Regions from separate parts of the Cupriavidus sp. HPC(L) genome, predicted to be linked through region 2. Evidence: predicted binding sites of a transcription regulator. Region 2 holds the regulator's gene; each other region holds the start of a gene.

Region 1 (2,197 bases), on a different contig from region 2:
TCCGAGGCGACGATATCGGGGCGAATCTGCCCGGTGCGCTGGCCGGCTTCGATATGGCGCGTGATCGCACGGTGCCAGCGCGCGCTGATCGCGGCGAAGGTCGGTCGGACCTGCGGGGCCGGGCCGATCGACTCGAGCATCAGCACGAAGAAGGCGCGAGAGTTTTCGGACGGATCGTCCATGCCTTCGAGGTAGCAATCGATCTCGCAGAAGATCGCGTCCAGGCCGGTCAAGCCCTGCATCCGTGCCAGCAGGCGTTCGCGGTGGGCGTTCGCAATATGCTTGACCAGCTCTTCGAGCAACCGGTCCTTGGTGCCGAAGCGGTGCTGCACCAGGCCGCGGCTATATCCGGCTTCGATGCCGGTCGCTTCCAGCGTCGTGTGCGTGTAGCCGCGGGTCGCGATCAGCCGCGTCGCCGCGGCCATCAGCCGGCGGTCGGACTCGGCGACGCGCTCGGCCTGCGTGCGGCGCGGGCGTTTGATCGGTACCGCCTCAGCGCCATCGGGCAGCGCGCGGCTTTCCGCTCCAGACGAATCGGCCTGGGAGCCGGGGAGGGTGGCAAGTGTCTTGGGCATGCGAGCCAGTGTATTTACAAGCGGTACGTACCGCAAGTTAACGATGTTAGGCGTATACCCGCAGATACTTGCTGGGCGTACCGCAAGTTTTCTGTTTGAGGGCCGGGCGTCCTTAACCGCCGCGGCGCTGCGCCATCCGTTGCCCGATCGCCTGCAAGGTCGACTCCGGCAGCCGGATCGCGAAGGGAAAGATTTCGTGCTCCTCGCGTTCGACATGACGCAGGTAAGCGGCGGCGAACTGCGCCAGCGCTTGCGGCGCCGCGCCGGCCGATCCCTGCTGCACGGCCTCCAGCCACGGCCGGGCCTGGTCCCACAGCGCGTCGAGCGCGTCGTGGTCGTGCTCCAGGGCCCGCATCGCCGACGTCAGCGCCTCGTCGCCGAGCGCGCGAAGGGCGGGGAACAGGTCCTGTTCCTCATCGTCATGGTGCAAGGGTGCGGCAACGGTGAAGTACCGTACGATGCCGGCCGCCGCGGTGCGCGCCTGGTCGTCCGCGCCATGCCGGGCGGTGTGCTCGGCCAGGCGGCCGCACAGCGAGGCAAAACGCCTGATCTTGTCGTGGCAGGCGATCAGCAGTTCGATCGGGGAATCGAATGAAGGAATGGTGGTCGTATTGGGCAGCATGGCGCGCCCATTATCGCGCCGTCGGGTGGGCGCCGTCTGGACGCCATGGTCCAAGCGCCCTTCCGGGGGCGGGCGGGCAATCTTTACCGGCCGGTTCGGCGCGCACCGCACGTGTCCGGCCATTCCAGCGGTGGCGCAGGGCTTGCTTGGCGTCAAGGGATTGCGCTGCGGTTCGACCACTTTAGTGACTCTCTGGAGACCACCATGTCCGATGGAAAACTTGGCATCGCCGGCACGACGTTCATCGCCTTTGCCGTGGCCGGGCTCGCGCTGGCCGCTTCGATGTATCTGGCGTACCTGGCGGCGCCGCCGAAGGGCAGGGCCCTGATCCGCAATGCACTGGATCACGACTCGGGGCCGGGTCCGCAAGGCTGATCCTTTGGCGATGAAGGCGTTGCGCAATCCCAGGTGCCTGCTGCTCGAGAGCCGCTGGCTGGTCCCACGGCATTTCGACGGCATCAGTCTGGGCCCGATCGTGCTGCTTCGGCCGGGCGTTTCGGCCGGGCTGATCGCGCATGAGCTGGTTCATGTGCGCCAGTTCTGGCGCCGGCCGTTCACCCACGGGCCGCGCTATCTGCTGTCAAAGGCCTATCGGCAGGCCTGCGAGGTCGAGGCCTACCGTGCGCAGCTGGAAGCCGCGGGAAGGACGCCATCTCGCATTGCCAATCTGGCGCGCTACCTGGCGACAAAGTACCGGCTCGATCTCGACGAGGAGACGGCGGCGCGGCTGCTTTCCGCCGTTTCCGCCGACGATTCGCCACCGTGATCCCGCCAGCGCCGCCGGCGCGATTACAGGGCGCCGGCCACGATTCCGGTAGAATCCCGGCCATGTCGCGCGTCGTTGCCATCCTCCTGATGCTGTTGCTGCCGCTGCAGGCCATGGCCGCGGTGGACCGGCAGTTCGCGCACGCCTCCGAGGCCATGCTCGAGCACATGGTCGCGCATGCCGAGCATGTGCCGCACCATCACGACGAGGACGGTGCGATGCACGAGGACGACT
Region 2 (2,197 bases):
CCAGCCGCGCGGCACCCAACGTCCACAGCCCCGCCAGCAGCAGGCTCGCGCTGCCGGCGGCGAACAGCGCCCGCTGCACGGGCAGATACTGCGCCTTCCAGGCGGCCGCGCCGACCGCGCCTAGCAATGCGCCGAGCAAGGCGTAGGCGCTCAGGCGGCCGGCATGCAGCACCAGCAGTTCGCGCACCCACGCCGCGCGGCTGCGGTACAGCGCCACCGGCGCGGCCTGCCCGGCATCGTTGCCCTCGAGCACCAGCACGATGCCGCCGCACATCGCCGCACAGTGGACGCCGCCCAACAGCGCCAGCAGAAACACGCTGGCCAGTACGCCGATCGCCATGTCAGGCTCCCCTCGCCGGCATGGGGCACGGTAGAATGGCCGCTTGCTTCACGCCCATCGCGCCCATCGCGCCGTCGATGGCAGTCCCTTCCCTTCGCGCGGATTCCAATTGCTGAACGCCATTCCCCTGAACGACCAATCGACCCGCTGCTCCACCTGCTCGCTGGGACAGCTGTGCCTGCCGGTCGGCATGTCGGCGCAGGACGTCGAGAAGATGGACACGCTGGTGCAGGAGCGCGTGCGCGTGCGCAAGGGCGAACCGCTGTATCGCCTCGGCGATCCGCTCGACGCGGTCTATGCGATCCGCTTCGGCACGCTGAAGACCCACGTGACGATGGAAGACGGCCGCGCGCAGATCACCGGCTTTCACCTGCCCGGCGAAGTGGTCGGCTTCGATGGACTGACCGAGATGCGGCATGCGTCGGACGCGACCGCGCTCGAGGACACCGAGGTCTGCGTGGTGCGCTACGACGAGATCCAGACGCTGTCGGCCTCGCTGCCTTCGCTGCAGCACCAGTTCATGCGGCTGATGAGCCGGGAAATCACGCAGGACCAGATGATGCTGATCACGCTGGGCTCGATGCGCGCGGAGGAGCGGCTGGCGGGCTTCCTGATCAGCCTGTCCGAGCGCCTGTCGGCACGCGGCTATTCGCCGTCCGAGTTCGTGCTGCGGATGAGCCGCGAGGAAATCGGCAGCTATCTGGGCCTGAAGCTCGAGACCGTCAGCCGGCTGTTCTCGCGCTTCGCCGAGGCCGGCCTGATCCAGATCCGCCAGCGCCACGTGAAGCTGGTCGACATGGACGGCATCCGCCAGCTGCTGGGCAAGACCGCCTGCTGATCCCCGCGCGGCAGTCGCGGCCGTGACGCCGGCGGCAGCCGCTGCCAGCATTGCCATCGCCCTACTCCAGTTCGTCGGCCGCGGACATCGGCGACGACATCGGGGCCAGCATCGATGCCGGCAGCATGCACAGCGTCAGCGCGCTGGACAGCGCGCACACCGCCCACGCGACCACGAAGCCGATCGTATAGATGGCGCCGTGCGACAGCTCGAGCGGCCGCCCGAAGACGCGCAGATCGCGCGGATCGATCAGCGAAAACACCAGCACGAAGGCCACGGCCGCGCCGACGAAGGCGGGCCACAGCACCCACATCAGCCAGCGCGCCTTCATGGCCGTGCCACCGATCGGGGATCGACCGCGTCGCGCGAGTCCTGCGTGGCAGCCGAAGCCGCCACCGCCGCCGGCGTCGCCGCCTGCCGGACCAGCAGCCCCTGACGCACCACGCCGTCGACGATCGGTCGGTCCGCGTGCCGCAGCGCGACCCAGATCGTCACGGCACAGCCGATCATCGCCAGCGCCGGGCCACTGATCAGCAGCCACGGCCACGGCTCCTTCCACCACGGTTTGCATTGGGACATGTCGATGCCTCGTTACGGTTGGTCGGGAACGAAAAAGCGGGTGGACTGCCGCACCTGCACGCGCTCGGCTCCGGGCCCGGCTCCAGGCGCTGCGGACGAGCCGCTGACGACGATGTCGACCACATGGGTGCCCGACGCGGCCTGCTCCAGCGGCACGCGCAACCGCAGCGGCAGCAGCCGGTTCGACGTCGGCGCCAGATGGCCGGCAGCGCGCTCGTATTCGACGGACAGCCCCGGCAGGCCAGGACTTTCCGCCGCGATGGCCACGTCCAGTTCGCCTTCGGTGGTGTTGATCAGCTGCAGCCGGTAGACGTTCTCGATCCAGCGCCCTTCCACTTCGCGCGCCAGCGCCTGCCGGTCGCGGATGATGTCCACCTTCAGCGGCGTGCGCACCGCGACCGACCAGACGAAGCCGCCGGCCAGCGCCAGCCACAGCACCG
Region 3 (2,197 bases), on a different contig from region 2:
TGCCGAGCCGTCGGCGACCAGCAGCACCAGCCGCTGCTGCAGCACCTCGGCGGGCGGCTCGGCGACGCCGAGGGCGGCAAGGCCGCGCGCCACGTCCTCGGCGCTCATCCAGCGCCGGGGACCGCCGTCGTCAAGCAGGACGGAAAGAATGGAAACGTCGAGTTGCGAATCGAACTGTTGGGCCATAAAGCGCAATCAGAGGTTGGTCATCCGTGGGGAGAGCGAAGCCTATCAAGCGGGGCGTCCGGAAATGAAGGAAATGGACAAGGAACGACGGTTCCCGGCACGCACTTCGGCCCTCCGAAACGAAAGTGCGAGCAACAGCCTATGCGATGCCCGCCGGCACGCGGAGTGGGCAATGCCCAGGCCGGCGCGGCACACGCATTCGCATTGTTAAAAACTTTGAATAACTGATACGAGGCAGCGTCGCGTCACCGCCCGGATGTGAGCCTATTCTTCTCACATCGGCTGACGACATCGGGCCGCAAAACGATTCTCAAAAATTCAACAAATGGAGAAAATCATGAAGATCACCACCACCCGCCTGGTTCTCAGCGCCGCCATCGCCGGTACCGCGCTGCTGTCGCTGAACAGCGTGTTCGCCGCGCCGGTGCGCGCTTCGCAGGCCGGCGACGACTACGGCTACACGTTCCGCTCGGTGGACCGCTTCGCCGATGGCGCGCGCGCCTTCAACGTCTACGCGGACGGCGCCCGCACGCAGGACGTCTACAGCGAGGGCGCCCGTACCGGCATCCGCGGCGATTACCCCGCGCCGATCGGCGAATGAGCCGGCCGGTTGTGACGAAGCGAAGGAGCAAGCGATGAGCGTTCGGGACAATGCACTGATCGTCGCGGCGTGGATCGGCGCCTGCCTGGCCAGTGGCTGGCTGGTCATCTTTACGGGGATGCTGCTGTCGCAGTAAGTGCGGGATCGGGCATGCAATTCGGCGAAGTGCCGAGTTTTTGACCGGAATCATGGCGAGATCGCCGCCTAGCTGCCATCATGAATTCAGCCAGGCAAGGCAACGCCAGCCGTGCCGCCGACCGCCTGGCCGTCGACAACGCCTGCAAGGCCCCTGATAGGAGAACCCTCGCCATGACCCATATCGTGCTCGCCACCGACGGCTCCGCCTTCAGCGACGCTGCCGCCCGCTTTATCGCCGAAGGGAAGCTGCTGCAGGGCGAACGGACCGTGCATGTGGTGCACGTCGCCCCGGAGGTCACCGGACAGGTCCGCGCCTTCGTCAGCAAGGACGCCATCGACGACTGGCATCGCGAGGAAAGCGAGAAGGCGATGCGCTCGGTCTGCGACATCCTGGCCGCCGCGCAACTGCGCGTGGAAAAGCATGCGCTCAGCGGCTTTCCGCCGGATCGCATCGTGGCGCTGGCCAAATCGGTCAACGCCGATGCGATCGTGATCGGCACCCATGGCCGCGGATCGTTCTTCGACGCGGTGCTGGGCTCGGTCGCCGGCCGCGTGGTCGCGCATGCGTCGTGCCCGGTGATCCTGGTGAAGGCGCCGGAGAAGGCGTGATGGTGTGATGGCCTGATGGCCTGATGGCCTGATGGCCTGATGATGCGGGCCATTCAAGGCCCACAGCGTGACGAGCGCCGCGGTCGCGCCCGGGACGATCGGCAGCTCGGCCGATCAAATCGCGATCAAGCCGCGATCAAGCCGACCACAACGGCGGCTCGTCCATCAGCGCGATCTGTTCGCGCAGTTCGAGGATGCGGTCCTGCCAGTAGCGCGCCGTGCCGAACCACGGAAACGCGGCCGGAAAGGCCGGATCGTTCCAGCGGCTCGCCAGCCAGGCGCTGTAGTGCAGCAGGCGCAGCGTGCGCAGCGCCTCGACCAGATGCAGTTCGCGCATCGGGAATTCGGCGAAGTCCTCGTAGCCGGCCACGATATCGGCCAACTGGCTCTGCATCGCGGCGCGGTCCCCCTCCAGCAGCATCCACAGGTCCTGCACCGCGGGCCCGCTCCGGCTGTCGTCGAAGTCGACGAAATGCGGCCCGGCGCTGCCGCCACGGGCCTGATCGGCCTCGATCCACAGCAGGTTGCCGCGATGGCAGTCGCCATGCAGCCGCAGCATTGCCACGTCGCCGGCGCGCTCGTAGCAGCGCCGCACGCCATCGATGGCGAGATCGGCCGCGGCCTGCCAGGCCGGCCGCAGATCGGCCGGGATGCAGTCGTGCG
Region 4 (2,197 bases), on a different contig from region 2:
GCGGCCGGCGTGGCCAGCTTCTTCGCCGACGAGCTGCTGCGCAACGGCACCACCAGCGCGCTGGTCTGGAGCACCGTGCATGCGGCCTCGGCCGACGCGCTGTTCGCCGAGAGCCATCGCCGCAATCTGCGGCTGGCGACCGGCAAGGTGCTGATGGACCGCCACTGTCCTGACTTCCTGCGCGACACCGCCGAGTCCGGCGCGCGCGAATCGGCAGACCTGCTGTCGCGCTGGCACCGCAAGGGCCGCCTGTCGTACGCGATCACGCCGCGCTTCGCGCCGACCTCGACCGAGGCGCAGCTGGCCGCCTGCGGCGAGCTGGCGCGCGCCTACCCCGATGCGCTGATCCAGACCCACGTGGCCGAGAACCGCGACGAGGTCAAATGGGTCGCCGAGCTGTTCCCGCAGGCGCGCAGCTATCTGGACGTCTACGACCAATACGGCCTGCTGCGTCCGGGCGCCTTCTACGGCCATGCGATCCACCTGGACCACGACGATCGCCGCCGGCTGGCCGACACCGGCGCGGCGGTCGCCCACTGCCCGACCTCGAACCTGTTCCTCGGCAGCGGCCTCTACGACTTCCACCAGTCGGACTCGCATCGGCTCAATCTGACGCTGGCCACCGACGTCGGCGGCGGCACCTCGTTCTCGATGCTGCGCACGATGAACGCCGCGCACAAGGTCGCGCGGATGGGCGGCTACCACCTGACCGCGCTGCGGATGTTCTACCTGGCCACGCGCGCGCCGGCCGACGCGCTCGGCTGGGGCGACCGCGTCGGCAGCTTCGCGCCGGGCAACGAGGCCGACTTCATCGTGCTGGACCCGGAGGCCACGCCGCTGCTGGCCCGCCGCAGCGCGCGCTCGGAAACGCTCGAGGAGCAGCTGTTCGCGTTCGCAATGCTGGGTGACGATCGGGTGATCGACAGCGTCTACGTGATGGGCGAGCGGGCGGAAACCGCTGCGGCATAGCGCGTACGGCAGCCATTCTGAAGACACTGGGTCCCCGCCTTCGCGGGGACGACGCGGGTTCCCACATGCGCCTGTCGTCCCCGCGCATGCGGGGACCCAGCGGCTTTCGCCTTGGCTTGACCCCGATCAAGGCCGTCGTCATCGATCTGCATTACGCTGGCCCGCGCCATTCGACAATGCCGATCCCGATATGACCACACCTGTTGCACCCGCCGATGCCGTTCCATCCGGCGCTCCCCCCGAACCGCTGTCGCCCCACGCTCCGCTGCCGCCCCGCAAGATCATCCGCAGCTGGCTGATTCCGCTGTCCGAGCGCAGCACGCCGCGCGCACTGCTGCTGTTCGCGCTCGACGCGTCGCTGTTTGTCGCGGCCCTCGCCGCGCTCGTGATGGCATCGCACTGGCTCGCCAAGCTGGCGCTCGGCGTGCTGGCCGGCGTGCTGATCGCGCGCCTGTTCATCCTCGGCCACGATGCCTGCCACCAGAGCCTGACGCCGCGCCGCGGCCTGAACAAATGGCTGGGCCGGATCGCCTTCCTGCCGTCACTGACCCCGTACAGCCTGTGGGAGGTCGGCCACAACGTCGTCCATCACGGCTACACCAACCTGAAGGGCTTCGATTTCGTCTGGGCCCCGTATTCGATGCAGGAGTACGCGGCGCTGCCCTGGTGGCGGCGCGCGCTGGAGCGGCTGTATCGCAACGGCCTGGGCGCCGGGCTGTATTACCTGATCGAGATCTGGTGGCTGAAGCTGTTCTTCCCCAGCCGGCGGCAGATGGCGACACGCCGCCGGATCTTCCTCGCCGACTGCCTGCTGGTGGCCGCCTTCGCGGCGCTGTGGATCGGCACGCTGGTCTGGCTGGCCATGGCGACGCAGCAGTCGGTCGCGCTGCTGCTGGCCGCCGGTTTCGCCGTGCCCTTCCTGGTCTGGAACGCGACGGTGGGCTTCGTGCTGTATGTCCACCATACCCATGAAAGTGTGGCCTGGTACCACAGCAAGGCGATGTGGGCGCGCGCGCAGCCCTTCGTGTCGACCACGGTCCATCTGCGCTTTCGCCATGGCGTCGGCACGCTGCTTCACCACATCATGGAACACACCGCCCACCACGTCGACATGAGCGTGCCCCTGTACCGGCTCAAGCGCGCGCAGGCGCTGCTGGAGCAGGCGCTGCCCGGCCGCATCGTGGTGCAGAACTTCTCGTGGCGCTGGTATTTCGATACCGCGCGCCGC

The links. The regulator FNR, encoded in region 2, switches genes on or off when oxygen is low (the NO sensors DNR and NnrR bind a similar motif). The targets are predictions, from matches to a motif close to TTGATNNNNATCAA.
Region 1: B551_RS08275 (hemerythrin domain-containing protein) is a predicted target of FNR. The motif match lies at 1,340-1,353, and genes of this name have one in related genera.
Region 3: B551_RS11810 (universal stress protein) is a predicted target of FNR. The motif match lies at 964-977, and genes of this name have one in related genera.
Region 4: B551_RS06640 (fatty acid desaturase) is a predicted target of FNR. The motif match lies at 1,086-1,099, and genes of this name have one in related genera.

The regions. Positions count from the first base shown of each region.
Region 1 covers NZ_AMPR02000112.1:27,216-29,412, forward strand. Annotated here, with positions in the region: gene B551_RS08270 (TetR/AcrR family transcriptional regulator) at 1-575, opposite strand, end outside; gene B551_RS08275 (hemerythrin domain-containing protein) at 688-1,197, opposite strand; gene B551_RS26050 (hypothetical protein) at 1,402-1,572, shown strand; gene B551_RS08280 (hypothetical protein) at 1,592-1,963, shown strand; gene B551_RS08285 (hypothetical protein) at 1,960-2,197, shown strand, end outside.
Region 2 covers NZ_AMPR02000132.1:5,832-8,028, reverse strand. Annotated here, with positions in the region: partial or broken gene B551_RS09740 (sulfite exporter TauE/SafE family protein) at 1-340, opposite strand, end outside; gene fnr (fumarate/nitrate reduction transcriptional regulator Fnr) at 531-1,178, shown strand; gene B551_RS09730 (hypothetical protein) at 1,240-1,509, opposite strand; gene B551_RS09725 (FixH family protein) at 1,506-1,757, opposite strand; gene ccoG (cytochrome c oxidase accessory protein CcoG) at 1,770-2,197, opposite strand, start outside.
Region 3 covers NZ_AMPR02000178.1:3,542-5,738, forward strand. Annotated here, with positions in the region: gene B551_RS11800 (YafY family protein) at 1-186, opposite strand, end outside; gene B551_RS11805 (hypothetical protein) at 524-787, shown strand; gene B551_RS11810 (universal stress protein) at 1,097-1,534, shown strand; gene B551_RS11815 (serine/threonine protein kinase) at 1,671-2,197, opposite strand, start outside.
Region 4 covers NZ_AMPR02000085.1:2,178-4,374, forward strand. Annotated here, with positions in the region: gene guaD (guanine deaminase) at 1-969, shown strand, start outside; gene B551_RS06640 (fatty acid desaturase) at 1,160-2,197, shown strand, end outside.